Regions from separate parts of the Bacillus sp. XB1 genome, predicted to be linked through region 1. Evidence: predicted binding sites of a transcription regulator. Region 1 holds the regulator's gene; each other region holds the start of a gene.
The links. The regulator Rex, encoded in region 1, represses fermentation and respiration genes when NADH is low (regulators of the CRP and FNR family bind a similar motif). The targets are predictions, from matches to a motif close to TTGTGAAATATTTCACAA.

Region 1 (5,713 bases):
TGTAGTCGGGTATTGTGGATTGTGGATAATTATTGATGAATCACATATAACAAATATAGCTATTTTGCCAGAATACCGAGGTCAAAAGTTAGGAGATGCCCTATTGAAAGCAGTTATTTCTGAAGCGAAAGAACTAGGGGTAAAAACAATGACACTTGAAGTACGTGTATCAAATGAAGTAGCAAAGCAGTTATACAGAAAATACGGATTTCAAAATGGTGGGATTCGTAAACGATACTATGCAGACAATCAGGAAGATGGTCTCGTAATGTGGGTGAATATATAATGGAAAAAAATACGATTATACTTGGTATTGAAACAAGTTGTGATGAAACAGCAGTAGCAGTTGTTAAAAATGGAACGGAAATTATTGCGAATGTCGTTGCATCACAAATTGAAAGTCATAAACGTTTTGGCGGCGTTGTACCAGAGATTGCATCCCGTCATCATGTAGAAGAAATTACAGTTGTGTTAGAAGAAGCTTTAAAGGAAGCAAACATCACATTTGATGATATTGATGCAATTGCTGTAACAGAAGGTCCTGGTTTAGTAGGAGCACTTCTAATTGGAGTAAATGCAGCGAAGGCAGTAGCGTTTGCACATGATATTCCGTTAGTCGGTGTTCATCATATTGCTGGTCATATTTATGCGAACCGTTTAGTAAAAGAAGTTCAATTCCCGTTATTATCACTTGTTGTATCTGGTGGGCATACAGAACTTGTTTATATGAAAGAACATGGTTCATTCGAAGTAATTGGTGAAACACGAGACGATGCAGCTGGAGAAGCATATGATAAAGTAGCTCGTACGTTATCTATGCCATATCCAGGTGGTCCTCATATTGATCGCCTTGCACATGAAGGAGAACCGACAATTGATTTGCCTCGTGCATGGCTAGAACCGGATTCATATGATTTTAGCTTTAGTGGATTGAAATCAGCAGTTATCAACACTGTGCATAACGCAAAACAGCGCGGTATAGAAATTGCGCCAGAAGATTTAGCGGCAAGTTTCCAAGAAAGTGTAATAGATGTACTTGTAACGAAAGCAGCTCGTGCAGCAGAAGCTTATAATGTAAAGCAATTACTTCTTGCTGGTGGAGTAGCTGCTAATAAAGGACTTCGTGCGCGATTAGAAGAGGAATTTGCACAAAAAGAAAACATTGAATTAATTATTCCGCCGCTATCTTTATGCACAGATAATGCAGCGATGATTGCAGCGGCAGGGACAATTGCTTATGAACAAGGTAAGCGTGCAACATTAGCCTTAAATGCAAATCCAGGATTAGATATTGAAGCATAGTTATGCACATAATTAACCACAGGTTGTGGATAAAACCCATATTGTCTGTTGATAATGTGGGTTTTATTGTGTATATAAAATGTTGATAACTTTTTTGTTGATTGTGGATAATGTGGAAAAGTTATTTTAAGGTTTATTTTATAAAGGTGGATATGTGTATAAACTTGTGGATAAATAGGATGATGTCAGACCTTTAAATTTGTTTTTTTTCGGGAAATAAAAAGTAAGAAGATATCTCCGAAAAACATTTTGAAACATCCCCCTATTATAGAAGATGCTAATATTGTCAATTTTTGTCGTTAAATCGATATTTTGTGTCGAATTGTTAATATATATAGGGTTACAATAGATATATTTGAAAAATCGTTGGTATATTCTAAGTTACGATTGATATACTCAAAAATTGTTTCTGTATTAAAAGAAAAAAAGATGTCGCATAGTCAAAAATCCTGACTTATGAGACATCTTCCTTATTTAAATATGCTTATACATGCAGCTCTTCCCATTCTGCCATACAAGTTTCAAGTTGTTCTTGTAGCGTTTGCTTTTTAGTTGTAATTTCACTAGCTTTTTCATAATCTGCATATATTTCTGGTAAGCAAAGTTGATCTTCTAGCGTAGCAATTTCTTCTTCTAATTCTAATATACTTTGTTCTAGCTCTTCAATTTTTCTAGTGCGTTGACGCTCTAGTTTTTTACGCTCTTTTTCTTCTAAATAATTTAATTTCTCTTGTGCAACCACTTTTTGAACAGGAATGTCACTTTCTTGCTGTTCAAGTTCTGCACGTTCAATCATTTCATTTTTCTTTTCAACGTAGTAATCGTAATCCCCTAAATATTCCTGTGCACCTTCTGTTGATAACTCAACCACAGTCGTTGTTACACGGTTAATAAAGTAGCGGTCATGTGAGACGAATAGAAGAGTCCCTGGGTAATCAATTAAAGCATTCTCCAAAATCTCTTTACTATTTAAATCAAGGTGGTTCGTAGGCTCATCTAGAATTAACAAATTCGACTTTTGCATCATAAGTTTTGCAAGAGCTAATCGAGCTTTTTGTCCACCACTAAGAGAAGATACTGGTTTCAGTACATCATCTCCTGTGAATAAAAAATTCCCGAGTATAGTACGGATTTCTTTTTCAGGTTGCAGTGGATATTCATCCCATAATTCATTTAAAACCCGTTTAGAAGATGTTAAGTTTGCTTGTTCTTGATCATAATAACCAACAGATACATTTGATCCGAAAGAAACATCACCATTTAATAGTGGTAACTTATTCACAATAGACTTTAACAATGTGGATTTCCCAATTCCGTTTGGACCAACTAAAGCAACACTATCTCCGCGAGTTAAGCGCATAGTTACATGTTCAATTATAGGGTTCTCATCATAGCCGATGGTTGCATCATTTACTTGTAAAACATCATTTCCACTTTGCTTTTCAATATCGAAGTGGAATGATGCTGACTTAGAATCCCCTAATGGTCTCGTTAATAATTCCATTCTGTCTAGTTGTTTACGACGACTTTGAGCACGTTTCGTTGTAGAAGCGCGAGCTATATTCTTTTGAACGAAGTCCTCAAGTTTTGCGATTTCATCTTGTTGTTTTTCGTAACGTTTCATTTCTTGCTCATATAATGCTGATTTTAAGTCTAAATATTTACTGTAGTTACCAACAAATCGTCTGCTTTCTTTATTCGAAATTTCATATACTTGTGTAACGAGTTTGTCTAAGAAATAACGGTCATGTGAAACGATTAATATTGCGCCAGGATAACCTTGTAAATATTGCTCAAGCCACGTTAATGTTTCGATGTCTAAATGGTTTGTAGGCTCGTCCAAAATAAGTAAGTCTGGTTTTGTTAATAATAATTTCCCGAGAGCTAATCTTGTTTTTTGCCCGCCGCTTAAAGTAGAGATCGTCGTCTGGTGCGTTTCAACTGGGAAGCCAAGGCCGCTTAAAATGGAGCGAATATCCGCTTCATATTGATATCCACCTTGATCTTTATAATTGAGTTGCAATTGGTCATAATCAGCTAACAATCTTTCATATGTAGCTTCGTTTGAAAAGTTTTCTTCTTTTCCCATTTCTTGCTCAAGCCTTCGAAGTTTTGTCTCCATTTGCTGTAAGTGAGTAAAGACGGTTAGCATTTCATCCCAAATTGTTAAAGACGTTTCTAGTCCAGTATTTTGAGCTAAATATCCGATTGAGACATCTTTCGGTTTTATAATTTCGCCACCATCATGAGATAATTCACCAGCGATAATTTTTAATAATGTAGATTTGCCTGCTCCATTCCTTCCAACTAATGCGATACGATCTTTTGTTTGTATTTCCAATTTTATGTTTGCAAGAATCGTTTCTGCACCGTATAATTTCGAAAGCGCGTTTACTTGTAATAAAATCAATGTTTTCACCTCAAATAATTTCTTAACTTTGCCATGTTTATATTTCTCAATCATACTAAAAATAGTGTATAGTTTAAAATAAAGAGAGAATACTTCTTCTCTTTATTATACAAGGAATTTAATGAGTGCTAAACTTCTGTATTTGATTAAAGTATATGAATAAAGATAGGAAGAGAGGAGAGGTCATATGGATCAGCAAAAGATTCCACAAGCCACTGCTAAAAGATTGCCTCTATACTATCGATTTATCCAAAACTTATCTCTTTCTGGTAAGCAGCGTGTTTCATCGGCCGAATTGAGTGAGGCAGTAAAAGTAGATTCCGCAACAATACGAAGAGATTTTTCGTATTTTGGAGCGTTAGGGAAAAAGGGATATGGATATAACGTAAATTATTTATTATCATTTTTCCGCGAAACACTTGATCAAGATGATATAACACGTGTAGCACTTATTGGAGTAGGTAATTTAGGGACCGCTTTCTTACATTATAATTTCACGAAAAACAATAATACAAAAATTGAAATGGCATTTGATGTTAGTGAAGAGAAAGTTGGAACAGAAATCGGGGGCATTCCTGTATATCATTTAGATGAATTAGAAGAGAGATTATCAAATGATATACAAGTGGCAATATTAACAGTACCGGCTACAGTAGCACAAGCTGTAGCAGATAGATTAGCTGAAACGAGCGTGCATGGTATTTTGAATTTCACACCAGCGCGATTAAACGTATCAGAGAATATTAGAATTCATCATATTGACTTAGCTGTAGAGTTACAAACATTAGTTTACTTTTTGAAAAACTATCCACAATAAAACGCAGAGGAAGCGACCTCTGCGTTTTATTATTGTTTCTTCTTTGTGAATTTAATTAATATAAGGCGAAGTGCCAAATTAAAATCAATTGTTGCCATAACTGCAAATAGTATTGTCCACATATTCCAGATTGTATCTGTCACGTTCGTAATGGCGAAGCGTGTAAAGATACATCCAAGAAGGAAGTATAGTGCAGCCATGAACAATGGTGAGTTTCTCATACAAAAAATCCTCCGATAAAGCCTTGCATTTTTTCAGCTTCTTTAATCATTTCTTGAATTTGTTCATTGCTCATAAAAATTTGCCCAATAGCGACCAATGTATTCATCGCAACATGAGCTGCAATCGGAACGATAATCCGTTTCGTCTTCACATATAAGAAGGCGAATACGAGCCCCATAGCAGTGTATACCAATAAATGAGTAAAATCAAAATGAATTGCTGCAAATACAAGCGAACTAATGATAGCTGCGATAAAGAAGTTAAACTTCTTATAAAGCGTGCCGAATAGAATTTTTCTAAATACGATTTCTTCTAAGATAGGTCCAATTATAGATACAACAATAAGGAACCAAGGTATCGTTCTTGCGATGTCCATCAGTCTGTCTGTATTCTCAGATCCACGTGGAACCCCAAATACATACATTTCAATCATACCTGCAATGGATTGTGAGATGATTGCTAAGAAGAACCCGATGAAAATCCATCCAATAGTAGCTGGGACAGAAGAGCGCATTGGATCTAAATGCCTGTCACGAATATCTGTTCTAAGTAACCAAAGTACGATACATAATGCAACAAAGAAGCTAATAATTGCCCAGTGTCCCGTTATGATTTGTCCTTTTTCCTCAATGGTAAATCCTCTATTATCGTAGAGTCCTGTTTTTAGGAGAAGTGGTAATCCAACAACGCCGGATAACTGCATTAAAATGTATGTAACGATAATCCACCAGTATTGTTTCTTCAAATGGTTTAACCATCCTTTCTAACTATAGTGTATGAGATAAGTTAGGATAACATGTAAATATGCTACCTACGATATAAACCTCACTTGAATTATGTTTTTTTCGTAAATCCTTATTTGAAATTATAATAGAAGACAGGAGAAAGTTGTGTGTGTAGCGAAAACAACTTAGGGTGTCCTTTCATATTGTAACATACGAGCAGTGGAAACAACGATTCAT
Region 2 (5,713 bases), on a different contig from region 1:
ATCTTGGTACACCTAAAGCTAAAAATAAACCTGCTACTCCCGCAGTAATCGGTACTTTTAACGTAATAACATCATCTACCTTCGTTACTAAAAAGTAAGCATTACCTTCTTGTAATATACAAGTTACCAACAATTGAAATTCCATTCAAATCTCCTCCTTTCAATCGATATACTATAATTTATGAAATCTCTTTCAAAAAGTAATAGGAAATATATCCATTTTTCCTTATATATAAAATAAATGTTTATAAGTCTATTAAAAATATTAATTTTCTAAATTTATACAAACCGTGTAATATCCAATAAACTCCTATATAATCAATAAGAAGAATCTTACAAATGGAGGTATGAAAATGTCGATTTTAAGTAATATTGGTGCAGCTTTATTTTTTATTGCTTTTATTCTTTTAATCTTATGTATCATTTCATTCTTTAAGAAAAATGGAAAAGCAAAACAATATGGACGTCCTACCGTTATTCTTTTTATGATTTCTATTATATTAATAACGGCCGGTACAACAAAATCGGAACACCCCGTCGTCGAGTTTTTTTCTACTTTAAGTTTCATTCTATTTATATTCTTCCTTGTTCTAGCAATCTTATCTGTTATTAAGAAAACAGGTGTAGCGAAAAAACAATTTATTATTACAGCTGTATTATTTGTCATTTTTGTTGCGTTATTAGGTATTTCAGCTCCTTCTTCTGAAAAAACGACAGCAACTAGTACAAAAGTTGCCTCTAATAATGAAGAGCCAAAAGATAGCGAACAGAAAAAAGAGCTAGAAAAGAAAGAGGCAGACGAAAAAACTCAAAAGCAAGAAGATGAGAAGCGTCTAGCCGAAGAACAAGCTCGTAAGCAAGAGGATGAAAAACGTCAGGCTGATGAACAAGCTCGTAAACAACAAGAAGAGCAAAAACGTCAGGCTGATGAACAAGCTCGTAAACAACAAGAAGAGCAAAAACGTCAGGCTGATGAACAAGCTCGTAAACAACAAGAAGAACAAAAACGTCAGGCTGATGAACAAGCTCGTAAACAACAAGAAGAACAAAAAGCACAGCAAGCTCAAACACAACCAGCTAATGGTAATACTGATAGTGCATACTACAAAAATTGTGCTGCAGTTAGAGCAGCTGGGAAAGCTCCTTTACATAAAGGGCAACCAGGTTATAGCTCTCATCTTGATCGTGATGGCGATGGAATTGCATGTGAAAAATAGTAATAAAAAAGAAGCTTTTACTAAGCTTCTTTTTTATTAACGTAAAATATTACCACTTATTACTTTCCCCCTTATTTTAATAACATTCTTCTTATTATTCTCAAAAACGACACAGAATAAGTGATTTCAATCACTACATAGATTTTAATTTATCGCTATTCTTAATTTAGATATTACATTAAAACTTTATGGAGGCATTCATATGGAACATACATTTACTGAAACTTCAATTGTTGGTGAGATTGTTACACAATTTCCGAAAGCTAGTGATCTTTTTAAATCATATAGAATAGATTTTTGTTGTGGCGGTAATAAGCCACTTATTGATGCAATTCATGAAAGAAATTTATCCGCTACTGAAGTGCTTACAGAGTTAAATACGCTTTATCATAATACGAAACGATTAAATGAATCGGAAATTGATTGGAAAAATGCTTCTTATCGTGAATTGATTGATTATGTTATAAATAAGCATCATCGCTATTTAAATGAAGAATTACCACAGTTAAGTCCATATGTGACAAAAGTATTACGTGTTCATGGGGCAAGTCAGCCTCATTTAGCTCAAATTCATAAGCTATTTCATGAACTTAAAATGGAATTAGAACAGCATTTAATTAAAGAAGAAATGGAAGATTTCCCATTAATTTTAGAATTTGAACAAAATCCAACTGATGAAAATTATACAAAGTTACGTAAAGTAGTGGATGAACTAGAAAATGAGCACAATCATGCCGGAAATATTATAAAAGAACTTCGTAAAGTGACAAATGACTTTACTCCTCCAGAAGGCGCTTGCGGTACTTATCGACTTGTCTACCAACGTCTTGAAGCTCTAGAGTCTGATTTATTTGAGCATATTCATTTAGAAAATAATATTTTATTTCCGCGTGCCATTACGAAAGCATAAATCAAGTGCAGGACATGAGTGTAAATACTTATGGCCTGCTTTTTCGTTTTGCGAAAAATATTCACATCCCCTTCACATAAAACCGAATTTCAACAATTTGTGAATCATTATAAAAATGTGATAAATATCACATCTTCCCCTTATTTGATTTTCTATAATAAAAATATAATCCTTTGTTCAATATTTCACATAAAAAGGGGAAACGAAAATGAAAAAACGTTTAGTTATGATCGGAAATGGTATGGCTGGCATTCGCTGTATGGAAGAAATCTTAAAACATGATAGTGATTCATATGAGATTACTATTTTTGGAGATGAACCGCATCCAAACTACAACCGCATTATGCTTTCTCATGTTTTACAAGGCAAAACAAATATGCAAGATATCATTATGAATGAATACAGTTGGTATGAAGAAAACGAAATAACTTTGTATACGAATGAAAGAGTTCAAAGTATTAACCGAGAAGAAAAAATTATTATTACAGAAAAGAAGCGTACTCTTACATACGACAAGCTCATTATCGCAACAGGTTCTAGTGCTTTTATTTTACCTGTTGAAGGTTCCGCACTTTCTGGTGTAACAGGATTTCGAACTATTGAAGATACACAATTTATGATAGATACCGCTAAAGAAAAGAAAAAGGCCGTTGTCATTGGTGGCGGGTTACTCGGTTTAGAAGCCGCAAGAGGTCTAATTGATTTAGGAATGGACGTACATGTTGTTCATTTAATGCCTAGCTTAATGGAGCAACAACTAGATACGAAAGCAGCTGCTCTTCTGCGTGAAGATTTAGAAGCACAAAGCATGAAGTTTTTAATGGAAAAGAAAACTGTAAAAATTCTTGGTACAGACCATGTTGAGGGCATTCAATTTGAAGATGGTGAAGTTGTAGATTGTGATTTAATCGTAATGGCTGTCGGTATACGCCCAAATACGCAAATAGCAAAAGATGCTGGTCTAATTGTAAATCGCGGTATTGTAGTCAATGACTATATGCTAACAAATGATGAGTCCATTTATGCAGTTGGAGAATGTGCAGAGCATGACGGTATCGCATATGGACTTGTTGCTCCTCTTTATGAACAAGGTGCGATATTAGCAAAACATATAACAAATTTACAAACTGATGGATATTCGGGCAGTATCGTCGGTACACAATTAAAAGTTGCTGGTTGTGATTTATTCTCTGCTGGCCAAATTTATGAAGATGATCAAACGAAAGCAATATCCATCTTTAATGAATGTAAACGTTCCTATAAAAAAGTATTAATTCGTGATAATAAAGTCGTCGGTATCGTTTTATACGGTGATACAGCTGACGGTACCCGCCTCTTTAGCATGTTAAAGAAAGAAGAAGATATACAAGAATATACACCAGCTTCCATTCTTCACAAAGCTGGTGAAGAATGTGAACTTGACGTTGCTACTATGAGTGCGGATGACACAATTTGCGGATGTAATGGTGTTACGAAAGGCACAATCGTTCACGCCATTTTAGAACAGGAGTTAAAGACTTTTGAAGAAGTTAAAGCCTGTACGAAAGCCGCAGGGTCTTGTGGTAAATGTCGTCCGCTTGTAGAACAAGTTTTATCTCATACACTTGGAGATGCTTTTGATGCTTCTGCACAGTCTACCGGTATGTGCGGATGTACACCTTTATCACGTGATGAAGTCGTAGCGGCCATTCATGAGAAAAGTTTAAAATCTCCAAAAGAAGTACGAAACGTTCTTGGTTTTGTACATGAAGATGGATGTTCGAAATGTCGTCCTGCTTTAAACTACTATTTACGTATGGCGATTCCAGAAGAATATGAAGATGATAAATCATCCCGTTTTGTGAATGAAAGAATGAATGGTAACATCCAGCACGATGGTACCTTCTCTGTTATTCCACGTATGTACGGAGGCGTTACAACAGCAGATGATTTAATGAAAATTGCTGAAGTTGCGAAAAAGTACGATGTTCCACTTGTGAAAATTACAGGTGCGAGCCGAATTGGCTTATACGGTGTTAAGAAACAAGATTTACCTAACGTATGGGCTGAATTAAATATGGCTTCTGGATATGCGTATTCAAAATCTCTTCGTAATGTAAAATCATGTGTTGGCTCTCGTTTCTGCCGTTTCGGTACGAAAGATTCATTAGGACTTGGTATGTTGCTTGAACAATCATTAGAAATGGTAGATACACCTCATAAAATGAAGATGGGTGTAACGGGCTGTCCGCGTAACTGTGCGGAAGTACTGACGAAAGATTTTGGCGTTGTTTGTGTCGAAAATGGATACCAACTTTATATTGGCGGAAATGGTGGTACGGAAGTACGCGAAGCTGATTTTGTAATGATTGTCCCTACTGAAGATGATGTCCTTCGCATCGCTACAGCTTACATGCAGTATTATCGTGAAACTGGTATTTATGGAGAGCGTACTGCCTACTGGACAGAACGATTAGGCTTCGATCACATAAAGGAAATACTGCAAGATGCAAATATGGTCACTAAGTTAAATGAACGTTTCCAAAAAGCTCGTGGCACATATAAAGAAGCATGGGGACAAGCACTAGAAACGAAATCATTAAAAGCGATGTATGAAGTAGAAACTGTGAAATAAGGAGCTGTGATCTATATGATACAAACGAAAGAAAAAATAAAAGTTATGCGTGCAGAAGACCTTCCTATTCAAATCGGTAAAGAGGTACAAATGAAAGGTATGTCTATCGCCCTATTCCGCCTTTCAAATGGCGATATTCAAGCTGTAGAAAATCGTTGTCCTCATAAAAACGGGCCATTAGCGGAAGGTATTGTATCTGGAGAATTCGTCTTTTGTCCACTACATGATTGGAAAATTTCACTACTAACAGGTGAAGTTCAAAAACCTGATGATGGTTGTATTCAAACGTATGAAGTAGAAGTTATTGACGGAGATATTTATATATACATGTAATTTACAAAAGGAAGCCTCCCCTGGCTTCCTTTTAAATAAAAATAGACGAGGTGCGAATATGAACGGATATGTATATTTAGTTGGTGCAGGACCAGGTGATGAAGGGCTTATTACAAAAAAAGCGATAGAGTGCTTAAATCGTGCAGATATCGTCTTATATGACCGCTTATTAAACCCTTCCTTTCTTAATTATACAAAAGAAACATGTGAACTTATTTATTGCGGAAAAATGCCAAAGAATCATACTATGCGTCAAGAAATGATTAACGCACACCTCCTTCAATTTGCGAAAGAGGGAAAAATCGTAGTCCGCTTAAAAGGCGGAGATCCATCTATTTTTGGCCGTGTTGGTGAAGAAGCAGAGACTTTAGCATCAGCAAATATTCCATATGAAATTGTACCAGGTATTACATCTAGCATCGCCGCTAGTATCTATGCAGGTATTCCCCTCACCCACCGTGACTACAGTAATAGCGTCACTTTATTAACCGGACATGCAAAAGGTCCTTTAACCGACCATGGAAAATATAATTCATCTCACAATAGCGACACAATTGCCTACTACATGGGTATAGAAAACTTACCTACAATTTGTGAAAACTTACTACAAGCAGAAAAAAAAGAAGATACGCCAGTAGC
Region 3 (5,713 bases), on a different contig from region 1:
TTGAATTGCTGATGTTTTAATAGACATTTTCGCACAGTAGTTTTTAAAGTTCTCTGGTAATTGTTTAGACCAAAGAACAGTTAAGTTTGGTTCTGGAGCTGGTCCTAAATTATCTAATGTATGCAAGAAACGGAATGAGTTCTTTGTTACTAATGGACGACCATCTAATGCCATACCACCGATAGATTCAGTTACCCAAGTTGGGTCACCAGAGAATAATTCATTATAATCAGGTGTTCTTGCGAATTTCACAAGACGTAATTTCATAATGAAGTGATCTACAATTTCTTGTACTTCTTCTTCTGTTAAAGTACCATTTGCTAAATCTCTTTCAATGTAAATATCTAAAAATGTAGAAGTACGTCCAAGACTCATTGCAGCCCCGTTTTGCTCTTTAATCGCTGCAAGGTATGCGAAGTATAACCATTGGAATGCTTCTTGCGTGTTTGTTGCTGGCTTAGAAATATCGAAGCCATGAGAAGCGGCCATTTCTTTTAACTCTTGAAGTGCACGCATTTGCTCAGATAACTCTTCGCGTAAACGCATTGTATCTTCGCTCATTACACCGCCAGTTAAATTCAAATCAGCTTTTTTCGCTTCAATTAAATGATCAATACCATATAACGCTACTCGGCGATAGTCACCGATAATACGTCCACGTCCGTATGCATCTGGAAGACCCGTAATAACACCTGATTTACGTGCATTTCTCATTTCTGGTGTGTATGCATCAAATACACCTTGGTTATGAGTTTTTCTCCAATCTCTAAAAATACGACTAAGTTCTTTATCCATTTCGTATCCATAAGATTCACAAGCTTGTTCTGCCATACGAATACCACCATATGGTTGTAAAGAACGTTTAAATGGTTTATCAGTTTGGAAACCGACTACTTTTTCAATATCTTTATTTAAGTATCCAGGGGCATGTGATGTAATAGAAGAAACAATTTTTGTATCCATATCAAGAACGCCACCGTTTTCACGTTCTTTCGTTGTTAAATCCATTACTTGATCCCAAAGTTGTTTCGTTGCTTCAGTTGCTTCTGCTAAGAAAGATTCGTCTCCTTCGAAAACGTTTACATTATTTAAAATGAAATCGCGAACATCAATCTCTGCTTTCCATTTTTCACCTTTAAAGTTTTCCCATGCGTTTTTAACATTTTCTAATACTTGAGTCATCCTAATCTCCTCCATTTTTGATTAGTACAGGACTAAGATTTTTTATATAACAGCTTACACACTTAGAATACTACTTTTTTACGAAAGTGAACGAAATAGTTGTGACATGTTTGTGAAATATTGAGCAAACTACTATATATATAGTGTTAACTTCATTTAAAAGTCTTTAAAATTAACCCTTTCCTTAATTGTATTTTTTTGGTATCCTTATATACGAGTCCTATTTTGTAATATAAGAACAATACCCATTGTAGAGCTGTAATACTCTTATCTCCTAATCTGTTATAGTTTTTATAACAGAACAAAAAAGTGTACACATGTTGTACACTTTTTTTGTTACTTCTATAAAACATCTCTTTTTCTATTGCCATCATAGAATCCGCCACGATTGTCTGTTAATGAAATTATTTGCTCTAGCCCCTCTATATGATCACCTATAATTCGAAGTACAGCTGGAGGGTGACCTATTTTTGCGAAATGTTCACTGGGACGAATACGGTTCATCTTATCAACCTCAACACGATATACACATGCAATTTCAAATCCAGACAGAAGAGCCTTCACTTGTGCTACACAAGGTGACAATAAAGATTTATACCCAATTGCTTTCAAACACTTTTGGCTAAATGCATTAGGTACCGCAATAAGTGAGCCTACCCCTAAATCCTTTCTATCACAAGCTAAATTTAGTGCATACTTAAATGCAGTTACAAGATGAAGCGGTACTCTTAAATCTAAATAATGATTTAAATCATTTAATGCGACGTCCTTTCCATCTGCTATAGCTTTTGCAAAAGGATATAGCTCACTCGCTGGAATAACAAAATCGCCGTCTATAAATAACACAATTTCTCCTTTTGCAAAATACGTTCCAAGTGAGCGCCCCACATCATTTCCGAGTGCTTCTTTATATACAATTGTCGTTGCCCCTTTGTCTTTTGCAATTTTTTTCGTTTTATCTGACGAACCATTTACGACAACGATAATTTCGAAGGGTTCAATTTTGCGAAGCTCTTCTATAACGTTTCCGATTGTTTTCTCTTCATCTTGTACGGGAATAACAACAGATAGTTGCTTTCCTTTATACAAATTAGATGTGACGCCCCATCCTTGATAAAACTCTTCAAAACTTAAAGTATGATACACACTATCCCTTTTCCTATTTCCATCATAATATCCTCCGCGCTCATCACTGCTTAATATCCGTGCCGCTACTGCTTCTATATGATCACCTATCATTCTTTTTTCAGATTGGGAAAGATTTGTTCCATATGCAGCATGTTGGAATGGACGAAATTTATTTGGCGTAATAACGTCAATGGCGCAATGACGACTAATTCTCCATTTACTTTGAAGTAGGCGTAAATGAGCCACAATAGGATTAACAAAACATTCATATCCGATGCTTTGAACGACTTCTTTCGTCAGCGCATGAGGTACATCTAATAAAGAATTAATTTTTAATTCTTCACGCTCTAACATTGCATTTAATATTTGGCGCCATACTGTAATAGAAGTAGGTTTTTGCCTTTTTAAAAATAATGCATCCAAATTATTTAAAACTACATCCGCCTGATCGTATAAAATCGGATTAAGGAATAATTTTAATTTTGAAGTTTGAATAGCAAAATCACCATCTATAAATAGTAATACATCACCTATCGCATGTTTTGCGCCGACTGCACGTCCAACATCGTTCCCTAGTAGCTCTGTATGTTTGATTACTTTACACCCTAAACGATCTGCAACATCTTCTGTTCCATCATTACAACCGTTTGCTACTACAATAATTTCTACTGGATTTAATGGTCTTACCGATTGAATAACGTCTGAAATCGTATCGACCTCATTACATGCAGGAATAATAACAGATAATGACTTAGCCATTGTTTTGTTCACGAAACCACTTAATTGTTTCCTTCAATCCGTTTTCCCACGTTACTTTCGCCTGAAATTGAACAAGCTCTTTTAATTTTGTTACGTCTGGTCTTCTATTTGGAATTTCTTCAAAACCATAAGGATATACTTCTTCAAAAGGCACTTGTACAATCTTCGAAGAAGAATTCGTTAATTTTTTAATTACTTCTGCTACTTCTTTTATGCTCTTTTCATTCTCAGAACCTATATTAATAATCTCACCATTTACCTTCTCATCCATTGCCCGAATCGTTGCCTCTACCGCATCACTTACATACGTAAAGCAACGTGTCTGCTTTCCATCTCCATATACGAGAATGTCTTCTCCTTGCAAAGCCGCACTAATAAATCGCGGGATTACCCCTGCATACGGACCATCTTTCGCTCTTGGACCATAAATATTAAAATATCGAACAATCGTTACCGGTAAACCTTCTAATGCGTATCCTAAACATAATGTCTCTTCCAACGTTTTACAAACTGCATAACTCCAACGAATTTTAGAAGTTGCCCCGTATAATCGATCTCCCTCTTCAGAGAAAGGCGGCTTGGCCTTACCATATACTTCTGAAGTAGAAGCAAAAACTACTTTCTTCTTTCCTTTTAACGCTGCTTGTAAAATATTTCTCGTCCCATCAAAATTCGTTTCTATGAGCTCTATACTTTTTTCCATTGTTGTTTTCACACCTAAAATTGCTGCTAAATGAAACACGACATCATGCTGATCTACTAATTCATAAATAGAATTTTTATCTAAAACACTTATTGGAATAACACGGATTTTTTTCATTAACTCTTCATGGTACTTATTTTTACCTTTATAAAAGTTATCCACAACAGTGACCTCATAACCTCTTCTCATCAACTCTTCAGCTAAATGCGACCCGATAAATCCAGCCCCACCTGTAATTAAACATTTCTTACTCATTTACTCACCTTCTTTACAATCCCGCGTGTATCTATTACTCGGTCCATTCCTTTAAAAAGCTTCCAATCAATATTAGAATGATCCGTTAAAATTAAAATACAATCCGCATTTTTAACTTTTTCTTTATCTAAAGAAACAGATTGATACACCTTATCTCCAATTTCCGCGAAAGAAATATAAGGATCATGATATTCTATCTCGTATCCTTGATTTCTTAATAATTGAATAATCGGTAACGCTGGTGATTCTCTCAAATCATTTACATCTTTTTTATACGCAATCCCTACAATTAACACCGTTGCAGGTGATTGCACCACACTTTTTACTTTCCGGACCATTTTCTCTGGCATTTCTTCATTAATTATATGTGCTGCCTCAATTAATTGACTAATTGCCCCATTCTTTTTTATTCTCCATTGAAAATATAAAGGGTCTACTGGAATACAGTGTCCCCCTATCCCTGGCCCTGGCCAATATGGAGTAAACCCAAATGGTTTTGTAGATGCCGCTTCAATGGCCTCATAAAAATCAATGCCTAAACTTTCACATAGTGTGTTTAGTTCATTTACTAAAGAAATGTTAACTAAGCGCTGAATATTTTCAAATAGCTTACACATCTCTGCTACTTTCGGAGAGCTAACAGGTACAACTTCGTCAAAAATGGTACTATATAAATCCTGTACCTTTTGTCTACACTTTTCTGTTTGTCCACTAATAACTTTTGGAATAGCTTGAACTGAATATTGACTATTTGCTGGATCAATTCTCTCAGGCGAATATCCGATATAGAAATCTTCCCCTACCTTGTTACTATTTTGAGAAATAATAGGTAGGATGACTTCTTCAAGTGTGCCTGGATATGTGGAACTTTCAAAAATGAAGGTTTGTCCTTTTTGAAGGTTTTGTTGTATATAATGCGAAGCTGAAATGAGGGCACTTAAGTCTGGTTCTCTTTGTTCATTAATTGGAGTCGGGACAGTGACAATAACATAATCACTACTTTGAAAATCAGCAATGCCTTGATCCGGTGTGTTTACTGTTAATTTTTTTTTCGTCAATAAACTTTGTAACTCTTTAGAAGAAACATCTGGAATATAACTTTCTCCTTTTATAATTGAGTCTATTTTTCTAATATCTTTATCTAATCCAAGTACTGTATGCCCTCTTTCTGCAAAATGTACCGCTAAAGGAAGGCCAACATACCCTAACCCAATAATAGCTACTTTACTACTATTCATTTGTATTCTCTTCTTCCCTTCTCAATTGTTGAATGATATCTCTATCTCTATCTCCATCAGTAAAGCCACCACGTTCGTCCGTACGTTGTAATAAATACGTAACCGCCTCAAGTTGATCACCGAAAATACGATCAAACGCTGAAATACGCCCATTTACAAATTCGTGTTGCTCTGGACGTACTTGATTTGTTTTTATAACATCTACTAACTCTACTGTTGTAATAGAGAATCCTTCTAAAATAGCTTTCACTTGTGCTAATGGCGGAATGATAAGGGAGTCATATCCTATTTTCTCTATTACCTTCTTATGAATGGCATGTGGTACAGCAGTTAGTGAGTTATTCCATAAATCTGGTCTTTTCGCTACCAAATTCAAAAAGTATTTTCCCATACTAATTGGATCTGCTGGATGAAACATATCTAATAAGCATTGTAAATCATTTAACAC

Region 2: a site for Rex is predicted at 2,301-2,318, ahead of nirB (NADPH-nitrite reductase large subunit). Genes of this name have one in related genera too.
Region 3: a site for Rex is predicted at 1,293-1,310, ahead of pflB (formate C-acetyltransferase). Genes of this name have one in related genera too.

What each region holds. Positions count from the first base shown of each region.
Region 1 is NZ_JBNRIL010000010.1:8,401-14,113, reverse strand. It holds gene rimI (ribosomal protein S18-alanine N-acetyltransferase) at 1-286, shown strand, start outside; gene tsaD (tRNA (adenosine(37)-N6)-threonylcarbamoyltransferase complex transferase subunit TsaD) at 286-1,302, shown strand; gene ACK1U5_RS27375 (ABC-F family ATP-binding cassette domain-containing protein) at 1,787-3,712, opposite strand; gene ACK1U5_RS27370 (redox-sensing transcriptional repressor Rex) at 3,900-4,529, shown strand; gene ACK1U5_RS27365 (YdiK family protein) at 4,559-4,750, opposite strand; gene ACK1U5_RS27360 (CPBP family intramembrane glutamic endopeptidase) at 4,747-5,496, opposite strand.
Region 2 is NZ_JBNRIL010000001.1:1,616,672-1,622,384, forward strand. It holds gene exsG (exosporium protein ExsG) at 1-145, opposite strand, end outside; gene ACK1U5_RS08150 (excalibur calcium-binding domain-containing protein) at 354-1,217, shown strand; gene ric (iron-sulfur cluster repair di-iron protein) at 1,420-2,127, shown strand; gene nirB (NADPH-nitrite reductase large subunit) at 2,336-4,741, shown strand; gene nirD (nitrite reductase small subunit NirD) at 4,757-5,074, shown strand; gene ACK1U5_RS08170 (uroporphyrin-III C-methyltransferase) at 5,133-5,713, shown strand, end outside.
Region 3 is NZ_JBNRIL010000005.1:181,039-186,751, reverse strand. It holds gene pflB (formate C-acetyltransferase) at 1-1,182, opposite strand, end outside; gene ACK1U5_RS25010 (hypothetical protein) at 1,335-1,556, opposite strand; gene ACK1U5_RS25005 (glycosyltransferase family 2 protein) at 1,525-3,069, opposite strand; gene ACK1U5_RS25000 (NAD-dependent epimerase/dehydratase family protein) at 3,062-4,027, opposite strand; gene ACK1U5_RS24995 (nucleotide sugar dehydrogenase) at 4,024-5,265, opposite strand; gene ACK1U5_RS24990 (glycosyltransferase family 2 protein) at 5,258-5,713, opposite strand, start outside.